4 regions of the Erwinia sp. TECH1 genome follow, and region 3 is predicted to be linked to each of the others. Evidence: predicted binding sites of a transcription regulator. Region 3 holds the regulator's gene; each other region holds the start of a gene.
What was found. The regulator PurR, encoded in region 3, represses purine synthesis genes. The targets are predictions, from matches to a motif close to CANGCAAACGTTTGCNTG.
Positions count from the first base shown of each region.

Region 1: the regulator PurR is predicted to act here: its motif matches at 1,528-1,545, upstream of rbsD (D-ribose pyranase).
Region 2: the regulator PurR is predicted to act here: its motif matches at 2,224-2,241, upstream of guaD (guanine deaminase).
Region 4: the regulator PurR is predicted to act here: its motif matches at 2,273-2,290, upstream of purL (phosphoribosylformylglycinamidine synthase).

Region 1 is NZ_JBSRZK010000001.1:142,691-146,878, forward strand. It holds gene rbsA (ribose ABC transporter ATP-binding protein RbsA) at 1-1,089, opposite strand, end outside; gene rbsD (D-ribose pyranase) at 1,097-1,516, opposite strand; gene ACVWZ0_RS00695 ((S)-acetoin forming diacetyl reductase) at 1,719-2,492, opposite strand; gene alsS (acetolactate synthase AlsS) at 2,509-4,188, opposite strand.
Region 2 is NZ_JBSRZK010000001.1:2,238,372-2,242,559, forward strand. It holds gene ACVWZ0_RS10520 (MDR family MFS transporter) at 1-23, shown strand, start outside; gene ACVWZ0_RS10525 (DUF1161 domain-containing protein) at 54-353, opposite strand; gene ACVWZ0_RS10530 (DUF1283 family protein) at 405-752, opposite strand; gene ACVWZ0_RS10535 (YnfA family protein) at 885-1,214, shown strand; gene ydfG (bifunctional NADP-dependent 3-hydroxy acid dehydrogenase/3-hydroxypropionate dehydrogenase YdfG) at 1,264-2,010, opposite strand; gene guaD (guanine deaminase) at 2,387-3,712, shown strand; gene xdhA (xanthine dehydrogenase small subunit) at 3,709-4,188, shown strand, end outside.
Region 3 is NZ_JBSRZK010000001.1:2,106,198-2,110,385, forward strand. It holds gene punC (purine nucleoside transporter PunC) at 1-529, opposite strand, end outside; gene punR (DNA-binding transcriptional activator PunR) at 644-1,552, shown strand; gene purR (HTH-type transcriptional repressor PurR) at 1,583-2,608, opposite strand; gene ACVWZ0_RS09940 (C40 family peptidase) at 2,928-3,710, opposite strand; gene ACVWZ0_RS09945 (Grx4 family monothiol glutaredoxin) at 4,071-4,188, shown strand, end outside.
Region 4 is NZ_JBSRZK010000001.1:3,572,341-3,576,528, reverse strand. It holds gene tadA (tRNA adenosine(34) deaminase TadA) at 6-518, shown strand; gene mltF (membrane-bound lytic murein transglycosylase MltF) at 651-2,108, opposite strand; gene purL (phosphoribosylformylglycinamidine synthase) at 2,377-4,188, shown strand, end outside.

The sequences.
Region 1 (4,188 bases), 2.0 Mb from region 3:
GCCGCCGTGGCTGAAGTAGTCGAGCGCGGTTAAAGACATGTTTTCTTTTACCGACATGCCGAGCACCAGCCCATCGCGTTTGCGATCTTCAGAGATATAAACGATGCCGTTACGCAAGCCCTCTTCCGGCGTGCGCGTCGTTACCGTTTTACCGTCGAGCGTGACGCTGCCGCCGCTGCGTGGAAAAGCGCCGTACAGCACCTTCATGAGTTCGGTACGGCCCGCGCCCATCAGTCCCGCTACGCCCAGGATCTCGCCCTGACGCAGTGAAAAGCTGACGTCGTTTACGCCCGGCCCGCTAAGGTTTTTCACGGTTAAACGCACGTCACCCGGTGCTTTGTTCAGGCGCGGATACTGCTCTTCCAGCCTGCGGCCCACCATCATTTCAATCAGCGCTTCTTCGTGCAGCGTATCGACCGCTCTTTCGGCGATAAACTGCCCGTCGCGAAACACGGTGACGTCATCGCAGATTTCAAAAATCTCTTTCATGCGGTGCGAGATATAAACGATGCCGCAGCCCTGCGCTTTCAGCTCCCGGATAACGCGAAACAGCGAGGCCGTTTCGGTATCGGTCAGCGCATCGGTGGGTTCATCCATCACGATGACTTTTGACTCAAAGCTCAGCACCTTGGCGATTTCGACCATTTGCTGGTCGCCGATCGACAGGTCGCCGACCAGTTTATGGCTGTTGAAACGCAGGTTCAGCCGCTGTAACAGCTTGTCCGCTTCCGCATAAAGCTTTTTCCAGCGGATGCCGCCGAAAGCGTTAACGAATTCGCGGCCTAAAAAGATGTTCTCCGCCACGCTAAGCTGCGGGATCAGATTCAGCTCCTGATGAATGATGCCAATACCCGCTTCCTGCGACGCTTTCGGCCCGCTGAAGTTAACCTCTTCGCCCAGCCATTTAATGGAGCCGGCGTCGCGGGCATAGATACCGGTCATCACTTTCATCATGGTAGATTTTCCGGCGCCGTTTTCGCCCACCAGCGCCATCACGCGGCCGGGGTAAACCGCCAGCGAAGCGCCGGACAGCGCTTTGACGCCGGGAAAGGCTTTTTCAATGCCCTGTAGTTGCAGTAAAGGTTGCATGACGGCCTCAGAAGGTCACGCCAGCGCCAAGGATAATGTTCGCGTAGGGCGAACACTCCCCGCTGCGAATAACCGCATGGCTGCGCTGTGTTAACTGTTTGAACTGTTGATGAGAAACGTACTGAACGGCGATAGTGTTTCCCTGGCGTTGTTGCAGTAAATCGAGCAGTGCGGAAAGTTCGTCGTGGAGCCGTGGATTATGAGATTTGATCTCTTCCGCGATGATGGCGCTCTCGACCTGCATCTCTTTCGTTACGGTTTCGACTACCTGCATAAAGCCGGGAATGCCCTTGGTCAGCGCCAGGTCGATGCGCTCCGGCCCTGAAGGGATGGGCAGGCCCGCATCGCCGATAGTGACGCTGTCGGTGTGGCCCAGGCGGGAAACCAGGGAAGAGATTGCAGAATTCAGTAAGGCGCCTTTTTTCATCTTTCACTCCAGAGCGAAACGTTTCGCTGATCGGGAGTGTAAAAAAACGGCGGCGGAAAACAATCGTCATGATACGGAACTGTGATCGCCATCGAAACGTTTCGTTAACAAGCTTTGCGCAGGATGTGCAACAGGAAAGGAGGAGCGATCGGTCATCAGAACGGTATGAAAAAAGACCGCCTCGTAAGGCGGTCGGCAGGGATTAGTTAAATACCATTCCACCATCGATCAGTAGCGACTGACCGGTCATGTAGTCGGAGTCAGGCCCGGCGAGGAAAGAAACGCAGGCGGAGACATCTTCTGGTTCAGACAGGCGGCCCAGCGTAATGCGTTTGGCAAACTCTGCCGTACCGTAGCCCAGCGGTTTACCTGCCGCTTCTGACACCTGACGATCTATCTCGTCCCACATCGGCGTTTTAACAATGCCCGGGCAGTAAGCGTTGACGGTAATGCCCAACGGAGCCAGATCGCGGGCGGCGGTTTGCGTCAGGCCGCGTACGGCGAACTTGCTGGAGCTGTAGATCGCCAGCTCCGGGTTGCCGACATGGCCCGCCTGCGAACAGGCATTAATGATTTTGCCGCCGTGGCCTTCAGCTTTAAACGCCTGAATTGCCGCCTGCATTCCCCAAATCACGCCTTTTACGTTGATATCGTAAACTTTATCCACCATTTCCGCCGTGATCTCTTCAATTGGCGTAGTTGGCGCAATCCCGGCGTTGTTGACGATGACGTCAAACCCGCCCAGCTCTTTACGAGCCTGTTCCACCGCAGCGATGACCTGGTCACGCTTTGAGACATCTACCGTTACCGCAATCGCTTTACCGCCTGCGCTGGCGATTTCGTCGGCCACCTGACGCGCGGTCTGGCTGTTATAGTCCGCGACCGCCACGGCAAAACCGTCTTTTGCCAGACGCAGCGCTATGGCTTTGCCGATCCCCTGGCCGCTACCCGTGACTAAGGCTACTTTCGTTTTCATATTATCTCCTTGAATACTAAAGAATCTGGCTCAGATGCAGCTGACCCATCAGCATTGGGTTATCGGCGTAATCCACCGGTACGGCGACCACCGCAGGCCCGTTGACATCCATTGCTTTACGCAGCGTCGGCTCCAGCTCAGCCGCGCTTTCCACCGCAAAGCCCGCTGCGCCGAACGCCTGCGCATAGGCTTTAAAATCAACCGGCCCGAATTTCACGCCGGAAACGCGCTGATATTTCTTCTCTTCCTGCATCGCCACCATGTTGTAGGCCTCATCGACCCAGATGATGTGCAGGATATTGGCTTTCAGCCTGACCGCCGTTTCCAGCTCCATGCTGGACTGCAAGAAGCCGCCGTCGCCGGAAACCGAGATCACTTTACGACTCGGATCCACCAGCCAGGCACCGATAGCCCATGGCAGCGCCACGCCCATGGTCTGCTGCCCATTGGAGATCATGATCTGGCGGGCGCGGAAGCTATAGAGATAGCGAGCGATCCAGATATGGAAGCTGCCCATATCCACGGTCAGCGTGACGTCGTTGTTAATGATGTCCTGCATGGCGCGCACGATCCGCAGCGGATGCAGCGCGAACTGGTTGAGATTTTTGCCCTGCATTGATAACAGCTGACGCTGCTGTTGCCGATCGTCCAGAATGGCTGCCGCTTCTGCGCTGAGCTGTAAAGGCGTATCAATGCGCTCGGCCAGCTTGTCGACGGTGGCGGCAATATCGCCAATCAGTTCCGCATCAGGCAGATAGCAGTTATCGGCATCGGAGGGCAGCACGTCGATATGTACCAGCGTGGCGCCGCCGCTGTTCCACATGGCCGGTTCGTACTCAACCGGACTGTAGCCGATAGTGATAATCAGGTCGGCCTCGCGCAGCAGACGGTCGCCCGCCTGGTTGTTAAACAGCCCAACGCGGCCCGCAAAACGTGAGAAGTGTTCCTGTCTGACCGCGCCGGCGGCCTGATAAGTGCTGGTAACCGGAATGCGGCTGCGCTCCAGCAGGCGATGGATCGCATCGCTGTTTGCCGGCTGGCTGGCCATCAGGCCCAGCAGCAGTACCGGGTTTTTTGCTTTGGCAATTTGCGCGGCAACGGCGGCAATGGCCGCATCCGGCGCAGGCCCCAGCAGCAGCTGGCCTTTACTGGTCAGCAGCTGACCGCGAGCGGGCTGGTCAACGATATCCTGCGGCAGGCTGACAAAGGCGCCGCCGCCGCGACCGTGCTCGGCATGACGGAAGGCGTTGGAGACCACTTCCGCCAGCGCGTTGGAGTCGGTGACCTCGACGGCATATTTGGTGACCGGACGAAACATCGACACGGTATCCATACTCTGATGCACCTGTTTGGCGCTGTCAGCCCGCTTCACCTGTCCACCCAGCGCCACCACCGGATCGCCTTCGCTGGTAGCGGTCGCCATGCCCGTGATCAGATTCGAGCAGCCCGGTCCGGAAGTCACCAGCGCCACGCCCGCGTTGCCGGTCAGGCGGCCCACGGCGGCAGCCATAAAGGCAGCGTTGGCTTCATGACGCACCGGAATGGTCTGGATAGTCGAGTCCACCAGCGAATCAAACATTTTGTCGATCTTCGCGCCAGGAATGCCGAAGACCTGTTTTACGCCCTGCGCCTCCAGCTGTGCCACGACCAAATCGGCGCCGTGCTGCCAGAGAGCGGTTTCGGTTGGGTTTTTCAT
Region 2 (4,188 bases), 130 kb from region 3:
TCCCGGCGAAGAAACCGGAATAAAGAAAGGGCCGCGCAGGCGGCCCTTATCCATCAGGAAGAGGGGGCATCCTGAGAGGTCCCGGCGCTGGCCGGTACGGCTGCGTCGCTATCGCCGTTGCGTTCACGCTTGTAGACTATTTTTTGCGAATCGTTTTCACAATGGCCTACCACCTGACCGCCAGCCTGATCGGCCTGGTCGCTGGGCACCACGTCCAGCGTAAAGCCGGAAGCAGGCACGCCGTTATTGATAATTTTCTGATTAATGTCCGCTTTAACCGTCTCGCAGGAAGCCTGTACAGCCAGCGGAGCGGCGACCATCAACGCCGGTAACAGCCATTTTATCGCTTTCATCGTCCTTTCCTTTTGCCTGAAAATTACGCTAACTATAGCAGCTATCCGCTATCAGGGCGCGACGGGACGTCCGCTGCGGCGATCCAGGCAGCGCAATGTGCTCGGCTCCCAGTAGGCATTAACGTTCAGGCTCTGCTCACAGGCGTCGCGAGTATCAATGGCGCGGTCAGCCTTATCAAAATTCTTTTCCACGCGCTGATTCACTTTGCTGCGCAGACGATGGGTTTCATCCCACTGCTCTTTCTCCTGGCGGGCCTGCTCTTTAGTCAGCGAGCTGTCGCCGTCCTGAATGATCAGCCTGTCCGTTCTTGCTTCGGCGGTCTGCTGAAAAGAGGCCAGCGCGCCAAACAGAACCAGCGGCAGCGCAGCCCTGACCAGCGTAGATTGCCAGAAAGTCATCTTTTTCATCATCAATTCCTTATTCCTGTTTTACAGCCGCGCGGCTGCATCGAACGCCGCGAATAGTATATCATCTGCGCGCGCGGGCTAACCAGCCGACTTGCGCATCCGTTTAGCCTGTAGTGAGGAAACATGCTGCTGAAAACCGTCCTGCTTTTTTCTCTGACCGCGCTGGCCGAGATCGTCGGCTGTTTTCTGCCCTGGCTGTGGCTACGCAAGGGTGGCTCCGCCTGGCTGTTGCTGCCCGCGGCGGCCAGCCTGGGGCTGTTTGTCTGGCTGCTGACGCTGCATCCGGCGGCGAGCGGGCGCGTCTATGCGGCCTACGGCGGCGTATATGTGGCGACGGCGCTGCTGTGGCTGCGTTTTGTGGATGGCGTAAAGCTAAGTCATTACGACTGGGCGGGCGCGGCAATCGCCCTGGGCGGGATGCTGATTATCGTGGCCGGTTGGGGAAGAGGGTAGCAAATCAGAACAGGCCCGGCAGAAGGTAGCCGCCGGGCCAGATAGCGCATTACGCCTTATGGACTTTCAGCCCGGCCAGGGTTTGCGCGACCGGCATCATTTCCAGCGTGTTGATATTGACATGCTTCGGCAGCGTGGCAACCCACCAGACTGCTTCGGTCACGTCTTCGGCAGTCAGCGGCTCGGTGCCGTCGTAGACGCTATCGGCCTTAGCGTTATCGCCTTTAAAGCGCACGTTGGAAAACTCCGTGCCGCCCACCAGTCCCGGCTCAATATCGGTCACGCGCAGAGCGGTGCCGTGCAGATCGGTGCGCAGATTCAGGCTGAACTGCCGCACGAAGGCTTTAGTCGCGCCATAAACGTTGCCGCCCGCGTAAGGCCAACTGCCGGCAATCGATCCCAGATTGATAATATGGCCCACGTTGCGCTCAACCATCGCCGGCAGTACGGCGCGGGTCATATAGACCAGCCCTTTATTATTGGTGTCGATCATCGCTTCCCAATCGTCCAGGCTCGCTTTATGCGCGGGTTCGATGCCTAACGCCAGCCCGGCATTATTGACCAGCACGTCGATATTGCGCCATTCGGCGGGAAGCTGCTCCAGCGCCTCTTCAATGGCCGCACGGTTGCGGACGTCAAGCTGTAACGTATAAAGGTTGTCGCCCAGCTCCTGTTTCAACGTTTGCAGACGCTCCTGACGACGGCCGGTGGCGATTACCTTGTGTCCTTCACGGATAAAGCGTCGGGTAATGCTTTCGCCGAATCCGGCAGTGGCACCCGTAACAAATACGATCATCTCACTGTTCCTCAACGCATTTTGGATTCTCAACACGATAACACTTCAGATCGATTCTGATAAGAAGGATTGGTTATGGTTGATAATACAGGCTGCACGATCGAGGTGCGTTCTGCGTAAAAACGCCAGAAAACGGTGCAATGGCACAGGGAAAAACTGCTCGCTGCGCAAGAAAAAAAGGCAGGTAATCGTTTGCTGATTGCTGCAATCGGTTGCGCATACGATTGCCTCGATTCATTCAGGGTTTCTTAATGCATCCATATTTAAGTAACTGATAAATAGCATATAAATTCCGATTATTAATGTGGCACAGCAATTGCAACTCTGAACGTAGGCCGTTCACTGATTGCCGAAGACTTGTTCAGAAGGAAGCGCTATGCCATCCATCACCGCCATTCGCGGCAGTTTTTTTGATATCACCGCACCGGTCAGCCAGCCTGAAGAACTGCCGGCCCACGCCCGCTACATTGAAGACGGCCTGCTGCTGCTGTGCGAAGGCGAAATTCTTTCGCTTCAGACGTGGGAAGCGGGGCAGCATCAGCTCGCCGCCGGGCAGCCGATAACCGACTACCGAGGCAAGCTTATTGTGCCGGGTTTTGTCGACAGCCATATTCACTATCCGCAAACGGAGATGATCGGCGCTTTCGGCGAGCAGCTGCTGGAGTGGCTGCAACAGTACACTTTCCCGGTAGAGAGCCAGTATCACTGTCCGCAGCACGCGGCAAAGATGTCGGCCTTTTTTCTGCACCAGCTGCTGAGTAACGGCACCACCACGGCGCTGGTTTTCGGCACCGTGCATCCGGAATCGGTGGATGCGCTGTTCAGCGCGGCCGAAGGGTTGGGAATGCGTCTGATCGCCGGGAAAGTCATGATGGATCGCCATGCGCCGGACTACCTGACCGAGACGCCCGAACAGAGCTACCGGCAAACCCGCGAGCTGATTGAGCGCTGGCATAATCGCGGGCGCCTGAGCTATGCGCTGACGCCGCGCTTTGCGCCAACCTCTTCGCCAGCGCTGCTGGAAAAGGTCAGGCAGCTGAAGGAAGCCTATCCGGATATCTGGCTGCACACCCACCTGAGCGAAAACCCGCAGGAAGTTGCCTGGGTCAACGCGCTTTTCCCCGAGCGCGACGGCTATCTGGACGTGTATCACCATTATCAGCTGACGGGCCGCCGCAGCGTCTTCGCGCACTGCATCCATCTGGAGGATAGCGAGTGGGACTGCCTGCATCAGACTGATTCGGCAGTCGCCTTCTGTCCTACTTCTAACCTGTTTCTCGGCAGCGGCCTGTTTAAGCTACAAACCTGCTGGCAAAAAAACGTCAGGCTGGGCATCGGTACGGATGTCGGCGCGGGCACCACTTTTAATATGCTGCAAACGCTGGGCGAAGCCTACAAGGTCGGGCAGCTACAGCAGTATAAAATGGCCGCCTGTGAGGCGTTCTACCACGCCACGCTCGGCGGCGCGCAGGCGCTGGATCTGCATCATAAGATCGGTAACTTCCAGCCCGGCAAAGAGGCGGACTTCGTGGTGCTCGATCCGGCCGTCTCGGCGCTGCAAAAGCTGCGCTGCGCCAACAGCCGCGATATCTGGGAGAAACTTTTTGTGCTGATGACGCTGGGCGACGATCGCAATATCGCCTGTACCTGGGTCAACGGCAAACTGGTCTGGCAGCCGCAGAGCGAGGAGAAAGCCGCATGATCCAGTTTTTACTGAACCAGACGCTGGTCACCGAGCAAAGTCTCGATCCTGAAACCACCGTACTGAACTATTTACGCCAGAACCAGCGCCGCTGCGGCACCAAAGAGGGCTGTGCTTCGGGCGACTGCGGTGCCTGTACGGTCACGTTGGGGCGCGTCGAGGCGGGCAAAATGGTGTATGAAACCGTCAACAGCTGCATCACCTTTGTCAGCAGCCTTCAGGGCAAACAGCTGATCGCCGTTGAGGATCTCCGCCAGGGCGACGAGCTGCACGAGGTGCAAAAAGCGCTGGCGACGTGCCACGCCTCGCAGTGCGGCTTTTGCACGCCGGGTTTTGCGATGTCGCTGTTTACGCTGCAAAAAAACAGTGAAGGCTGGCGGCGGCAAGAGGCGGAGCAGGCGCTGGCGGGCAACCTGTGCCGCTGCACCGGCTATCGGCCGATTATTGATGCGGCGCGTCAGGTCTGCGAACGGCCG
Region 3 (4,188 bases):
GCGTGGCGACCAGCAGGATCAGGGCCAGCAGCAGCAGCGCCAGGAAAATCGACCGCCAGGCAAAGTGGTTCAGCAGCCAGGCACCCAGCAGCGGGGCCAGCGCCGGCGACAGCGCCACCAGCGGCATAATAGTGGCAAACACGCGGTTGGCCTGCGCGCCGGAATAGCGATCGATTACCAGCGCCTGCCAGCTGACGGCGGCGGCGCAAATGCCTACCGCCTGTAAAAAGCGCAGCGTCAGCAGCATGGTGGTGGATTCCGCCCACCACATTGCGCCGCAGCTGACGGCAAACAGCCCCAGCCCCATCAACAGCACCGGCTTGCGGCCAATGCGGTCGGAAAGCGGCCCCCAGAACAGCTGCGCGCTGGCAAACCCGGCCAGGAACAGGCTGAGGCTGGCGCTGATGACGCCCGCTTCGGTTTGCAAATCCTGCTGCATCGCCGTAAAGGCGGGCAGATACATATCGGTGGCAAGAAAACCCGCAACGCTGAGCAGCGCGAGGTAAAGTAAAAATCCTTTCGACGGCATGAGATTTTGCTCTTTTTTATCAGGTGAATAGCGGACGGCAGTGTAAAAGAGTGCGATAGCGGTTGTGAAACGGTAATATTTGCGTCTTGCGTTCAAAAATTTTGCAGGAAGAATATGTGGTCAGAACACTCGCTTGAGGTGATTGATGCGGTCGCCCGAACCGGCAGCTTTACCGCCGCAGCGGCGGAGCTGCATCGCGTTCCGTCCGCCATCAGCTATACCGTGCGCCAGCTGGAAGAGTGGCTGGCGGTGCCGCTGTTCGAGCGGCGTCACCGGGACGTGGTCTTAACGGCGGCGGGCGAGGTCTTTATTCAGGAAGGGCGGAGTGTTATCAAAAAAATGCTTGCCACGCGACGCCAGTGTCAGCAGGTCGCCAACGGCTGGCGCGGCCAGCTGAATATTGCCGTCGATCGCATTGTTAAAACCGCGCGTACGCGCCAGCTGGTGGTGGATTTTTACCGACATTTTCCCGATATGGAACTGCATCTTTCACCGGAGGTATTCAACGGCGTATGGGATGCGCTGGCCGACGGCCGGGTTGACGTGGCGATAGGCGCGACGCAGGCCATTCCGGTCGGCGGACGCTTCGCCTTTCGCAATATGGGAATGCTCAACTGGCGCTGCGTGGTGAAGGCGGATCATCCGCTTGCGCAACACCGGGAGAAGGTTAGCGAGGAGGCGATCCGGGAGTGGCCTTCGCTGGTGCTGGAAGATACCTCGCGCGCGCTGCCGAAAAGAACCACCTGGACGCTGGATAATCAGCGACGGCTGGTCGCGCCGGACTGGGAGAGCGCGTTTGATTGCCTGCTGGCCGGGCTGTGTGTCGGCATGGTGCCGGGGCATCTTGCGCAACCGCTGCTGCAAAACGGCTCGCTGTGCGAACTGAGGCTGGATCCGCCTTTTCCGGATAGCCCCTGCTGCGTCAGCTGGTCGGAACAGCAGGCGTCGCCAGCGCTGCGCTGGCTGCTGGATTATTTAGGCGAAACGGAAACGCTGAACAGCGAATGGCTGCGGGAGGCGTAAAAGACGGGCAGCGGATGGCCGCCCGTGCGCTTAGCGACGGTAGTCGAGGAAAGGGCCGTCCGCTACGGAGCGACGTTCAATCAGCGTCGGATGCACTTCAATCGTCTGCGGCTCTTCGCGTTTGCTGGTAATACGATCGAGCAGCATATTGAAGGCCGTTGCGCCCAGACGCTCTTTCGGCTGGTGGACGGTGGTCAGCGCGGGGGTAAAGTAGCGCGAGTTGCGCACGTTATCATACCCGATCACCGAAATATCCTGCGGTACGCGCAGGCCCATCTCGTCTGCGGCGCAAATCGCGCCCATCGCCATCACGTCGCCGCCGCAGAATACCGCGGTAGGACGCTGTTTTTGCGCCAGCAGCTGCTGCATGGCGCGATAGCCCGATTCCGGCTCAAAATCGCCCTGAACCAGCCACTCTTCGCGCAGCGTAATCCCCGCTTCGTTCAGCGCCTTGAGGAAGCCGGCATGACGACCGCCGCCGGTATTGCGCTCCATATGGCCCGGGATCACGCCGATATCGCGGTGGCCGCGATCGATCAGATAGCGGCCTGCCAGATAACCGCCTTCAAAAGCGTTATCGAGAATAGTGTCGGTAAAATCGCCGCGCGACTCGCCCCAGTCCATGACGACCATCGGGATGTTGCGGTGATCTTCCAGCATCTTAATCAGCTCATCCGGGTACTCGGCGCACATGACCAGCAGGCCATCGACGCGTTTTTGCGCCATCATCGACAGATAGGCCTGCTGCTTTTCCAGTTCGTTATGCGCGTTGCCCAAAATCAGCGTATAGCCTTTGGCAAAACAGCTGTGTTCAACCGCCTCAATAATTTCGGCGAAATAGGGCGCCTCGCTGGAGGTCGCCAGCAGGCCAATGGTTTTGGTGTTATTGACCTTCAGGCTGCGGGCCACGGCGCTGGGCGAATAGTGCAGCGCTTTGATCGCTGCCCAGACGGCTTCCCGCGTGTCTTCAGCGACAAAGCGGGTTTTATTAATGACGTGGGACACCGTGGTGGTTGAGACACCGGCGCGTTTGGCCACATCTTTTATGGTTGCCATGGAAAAAGACTCCTGCGCTGTTCAGTAAGTCACTGAAAAGCGGTTTGTTAAACGATTGCCTGGAATGATGATAATCCTGATATAAGTTGCGCATAATTTGTTGCGGAATGGTTATAACAGGAGGGAGTTCAGGGTGGCGAAACAGACTTGAGCAGAACATCATGTCGGCTAAATGCCTGTTGCGCAACAAACCGTGGATTCTAACAAGAGCAGGCGCAGAACACGAGGGTTTTAGGGCAACAGGCGAAAATTTTGCGCAAATAAGAGTAAACCGGCCCGGATCGTTTGCGCGATCCGGGCCTCCAGCCTGCTGAGTGGGCTAGCGGATAGTTTTCGGCGTCATGACGCGGCGAGCGCCGACGTAGTGCTGCTCCCAGTAATCTTCGCTGAGCATACTCACCTGGATATCCTTGCCGGTACGCGGCGACTGGATAAACTTGCCGTTGCCCAGGTAAACGCCAACGTGATCCGCCGAGGCGCGGCCGTTGATGCTGAAAAATACCAGATCGCCTTTTTCCAGCTCGTTGCGCTTGATCGAAGCCGCATCCCGCAGATGGTACATTTCGTTAGCGGTGCGAGGGATCTTAAACTTCACCAGATCTTTATAGGCATACCAGACCAGACCGCTACAGTCGAAACCGGTCTTGGGCGAGGTGCCGCCCCAGAGATAGGGCTTGCCCAGCTGGTTCATCAGCTTGCTCATCGCCGTTTCGCGGGCTTTCTGATAGCGGGCGCGATGCGCTTTGCTGAGCTTAAGCGGGGCCGAGGCCGAGCCGCTGGTTAAGGCTTCCGTCTCTTCGTTGCGCAAGCGATGACGACCATAGCGTTTCTTGGGCGGCAGCGCAGCGGCGACGGTCTGCGTTTTTTTGCGCAGCTTAAACTTTTTAGCAAGGGGCGAACGGCTTTTGGTTGGGCTGGCTTCTTTTACTTTACGTGTAGAGGTTTTCACCGGGCGGCGCTTGCGGCGATCGTCTTCACGAGCAGGCGTGGCGCTGTCTGCTTTGTGGTGGTCCGCTTTAACGGCAGCGTGTGGCGATGCGTGCGCCACAGACATAAACAGCTGGGCAAAGGCCAGCATCAGCAACGTGATGAGTAAACGCATCTTTACCATTAACAGTTTGTGCTCCCGCCAGTGGCAAGAGCATGGCTAAATAAGGAGATCTGCGCCTGGGCAGTCAGTCAGGACGATTCTAATCGAACTCTTTACTAAAAAGTAAGGCCTTTTTTGTTTCAATCGTCGCAAAGCGGTAAAAGCTGTAAAATTTAGCCTGTTCAAACATTTATCTGCGCAAATTTGCCGCTGATATTTACAGTTAACGCAGCACCGCCGGACCGAAAATGGTATTTTAACATTTTGTTTTCCGACCGTAGCGTCAGCGGGCGACTGAAAATGACATTTTCATCACGCTCGCAGACTCGCTACACTATACAGACACGAAGTAGCCGATTGAGGAAGGCATTTATGAGCACCATTGAGAAGATTGAGCGCCAGATCGCAGAAAACCCGATTCTGCTGTATATGAAAGGTTCCCCAAAACTGCCAAGCTGCGGCTTTTCCGCGCAGGCCGTACAGGCGCTGT
Region 4 (4,188 bases), 1.5 Mb from region 3:
CTCAGGTGAGCGATACCCAAATTGATGAAAAATGGATGCGCCATGCTTTAACGCTGGCGCGCCGTGCCTGGGAAGAAGGCGAAGTGCCCGTCGGCGCCGTGCTGGTGCAGGGCGATACCGTTATCGGCGAAGGCTGGAACCGGCCTATCGGCTATCACGATCCGACCGCGCATGCGGAGATAATGGCGCTGCGGCAGGGCGGCAAAGTGCTGGAAAACTATCGGTTGCTGGACACCACGCTGTACGTAACGCTGGAGCCGTGCGTGATGTGTGCGGGCGCGATGGTGCACGGCAGAGTAGGGCGGCTGGTGTTTGGCGCGCGGGATGAGAAAACCGGCGCGGCGGGGTCGTTGCTGGATATCTTAGGCCATGCGGGCATGAATCATCAGGTCAGCGTGGAGCAGGGCGTGCTGGCGGCAGAGTGCGCGGCTATGCTAAGCGATTTCTTCCGCCATCGTCGGGCGGAGAAAAAGGCGCTGCGCGACAGGCTGCGCGCGGAGCTGCTGAAAGGAGAATAAACAAGGGCGCTGGATAACAGCGCCCTTTTGCAGAAAAGAGCAGAGACCGTGGCCTGGCTTAAAGACGCATAAAATGTCGCCCGTGCCGCGCTCAGGGTGTTTTCACTTCCCCGCCGTTCGCCGCGCCCATATTCAGTTCATCGCCACCTGCGGCTCCACGGCCGGATAGCCTTTACCCAGCTGCGCTTCCATTGCCGCCTGCTGCGCCAGCTTCCTTTCCTGATCCTGTAAATAGCCCACCAGGCTCAGCTGGTAAATGCGGATGTTTTCCACATAGTTGTAGGCTTCCTGGCCGCGCGCGTAGCCGTAGGTGGTCTGGCTGTAATAGCGTTTCTGGCTCAGCATCGGCAGCCGCTGCTTGACGTCGGCCCAGCTGTCCGGATTGCCTTTTTGCTTTTCGGTCAGCCTGCGCGCGTCCAGCATATGCGCGTAGCCCATGTTATACGCCGCCAGCGCGAACCAGATGCGCTCATCTTCCGGGATGGTCGGCGGCACCTTCTCCATCATTTTCACCAGATACGCGCTGCCGCCGCGAATGCTCTGTTCCGGATCGGTTCTGTCGCTGACGTTGACGCTGTCCGCCGTATTGCGGGTCAGCATCATCATACCGCGCACGCCGGTAGGCGAGGTGGCCTGCGGGTTCCAGTGCGACTCCTGCCAGGAAATAGCCGCCAGCAGCCGCCAGTCGATCTCGCTGGCGTATTTTTGAAACAGCGGGCGGATAGCAGGCAACATACTGTCGATGGCGCGCAGAAAAGTGCGGGTATCGACATAGTCGAAGGTGCCGACGTGGCCCAGATACTTCTCGTCCAGCCGCGCCATCGCGCCTTCTTCCGCCATCTGGTTAAAGTAGTCCAGCATCGCCGCATACAGGCTGTCATCTTCGTCGCGCGCCATATACCAGGTTACCGGCTCTTCATCCGTGATATCGAAAGCCACCGCCAGCTGCGGATGGATCCGCTGTAGCAGCGCGATCGACACCGAATCGCCCACCGTATAGTCGAGCTTGCCGTCCGCCACCGCTTCCAGCAGGGCATTCGGGCTCTGATCGGTAGAGATGGCCCAGTCCAGATCGGGATACTGATTTTGCCGGATATCGCGCAGCGTCGAAGCGAACGCGGAATCGGACGCAACCGTCAGGCGACCCTTCAGCGCGCCCAGATTCGGCGGACGCGGCTTGCCCATCCGGTAAACCAGCTGCTGGGAAACGGAATAGTAGGTCGGGCCGGTGCGAAAGCGCGACAGGCGATCGCTGTTGTAGATTAGCCCCGCCGCCAGCACGTCTGCTTTATCCTCTTCCAGGTCGTCAAACAGCTCGCTGAGGTTTTGACGCACCGTGATTTGCAGCTTTACGCCCAGATAATCGGCAAAGCGTTTCGCCAACTCGTAATCCATACCGGCCGGTGCTTTATTCACTGTGTAGTAAGTCAGGGGCGAATTGAGCGTGCTGACGCGCAACACTCCCCGTGCTTTTATCTGTTCCGTTCGGTCCAGCCCGCTGCTGTGCCACGGGATCGACGGCCACAGCGCAAGCGCGAGCAGTACCGTCACCAGCCCGATGAACAGATAATTAATTTTCAGGCGTTTCAAATGGTTATCTCTCGATTTCTCTCAGGATTCTGTCTGTAACGGCAGTATTTGTGGTCTTTAATGGTCCCTGAGCGTGGGGCATTTTGCGCAACTCCCTGCGGCGGCGCAACCAGATTTGTGCGGAATTGTGCGCTTTTCAGGCAATTCCCTGTGCCGATTAATTCTGCGCAAACGGTTTCGTAACAGATGGGGATTCTTTATAATGGCGCCCGTTTTCCCCTGTTGCGCCCAAAGAAGCGTCGCCTGGCGCTCTGACGAGAGATCTTTAATGATGGAAATTCTGCTTGGTTCGCCCGCTCTGTCGGCATTTCGTATTAACAAACTGCTGGCCCGCTTTCAGGACGCTCACCTGCCGGTGAGTGACATTTACGCCGAGTACGTCCATTTCGCCGATGTCAGCGCGCCGCTTGACGAGGCTGAAAAAGCCCGTTTACAGCGCCTGCTGAAATATGGTCCTTCTCTCGCCGAACATACCCCCGAAGGTCGCCTGCTGCTGGTGACGCCTCGTCCGGGAACGATTTCCCCGTGGTCTTCCAAGGCGACCGATATCGCCCACAACTGCGATCTGCCGCAGGTGACGCGCCTGGAGCGCGGGCTGGCCTTCTACATCAAAGCGCCGCAGCTGACCGAAGCGCAGTGGACGCAGCTGGGCGCGCTGCTGCATGACCGCATGATGGAAGTGGTGCTCAGCGATCTGTCGCAGGCCGAACGGCTGTTCGCGCATCATGAACCGGCTCCGCTCACCAGCGTGGACGTGCTGGGCGAAGGCCGTACGGCGCTGGAGCTGGCCAACCGCAGGCTGGGCCTGGCGCTGGCGGAAGACGAAATCGACTATCTGCAGCAGGCTTTTGAAAAACTCGGGCGCAACCCGAACGACATTGAGCTGTATATGTTCGCCCAGGCTAACTCAGAGCACTGTCGTCATAAAATCTTTAACGCCGACTGGATCATCGACGGCGAACAGCAGCCAAAATCGCTGTTCAAAATGATCAAAAACACCTTTGAGAAAACGCCGGATCACGTGCTGTCCGCCTATAAAGATAACGCGGCGGTGATGGAAGGCTCGCAGGTTGGCCGCTTCTATGCCGATGCGGAAAGCCGCTACGATTTCCATCAGGAAGAGGCGCATATCCTGATGAAGGTGGAAACCCACAACCACCCGACGGCGATTTCGCCGTGGCCCGGTGCGGCAACCGGTTCCGGCGGTGAAATCCGCGATGAAGGCGCAACCGGACGCGGCGCGAAGCCCAAAGCGGGCCTGGTGGGCTTCTCGGTCTCCAACCTGCGTATTCCCGGTTTTGAACAGCCGTGGGAAGAGGATTTCGGCAAGCCTGACCGCATCGTTACCGCACTGGATATCATGACTGAAGGCCCGTTGGGCGGCGCGGCGTTTAACAACGAGTTCGGCCGTCCGGCGCTGACCGGCTACTTCCGTACCTATGAAGAAGAAGTTAACAGCCACAACGGCGTCGAGCTGCGCGGCTACCATAAGCCGATTATGCTGGCCGGCGGTATCGGCAATATTCGCGCCGATCACGTGCAGAAAGGCGAAATCACGGTGGGCGCGAAGCTGATCGTGCTGGGCGGCCCGGCGATGAATATCGGCCTGGGCGGCGGTGCAGCCTCTTCAATGGCTTCCGGCCAGTCGGATGCGGATCTCGACTTTGCCTCGGTACAGCGCGACAACCCGGAGATGGAGCGCCGCTGTCAGGAAGTGATCGACCGCTGCTGGCAGCTGGGCGAAGAGAACCCGATCCTGTTTATCCACGACGTGGGCGCGGGCGGTCTGTCTAACGCCATGCCGGAGCTGGTGAGCGACGGCGAACGCGGCGGCCGCTTCAACCTGCGCGATATCCTCAGCGATGAGCCGGGCATGAGCCCGCTGGAAGTCTGGTGTAACGAGTCGCAGGAGCGTTACGTGCTGGCCGTGTCGCCGGACAAACTGGCGCAGTTCGCTGCGCTTTGCCAGCGTGAGCGCGCGCCTTACGCCGTTATCGGCGAAGCCACGGAAGAGATGCACCTGTCGCTGAGCGACAGCCATTTCGATAACAAGCCGATCGATATGCCGCTGGACGTGCTG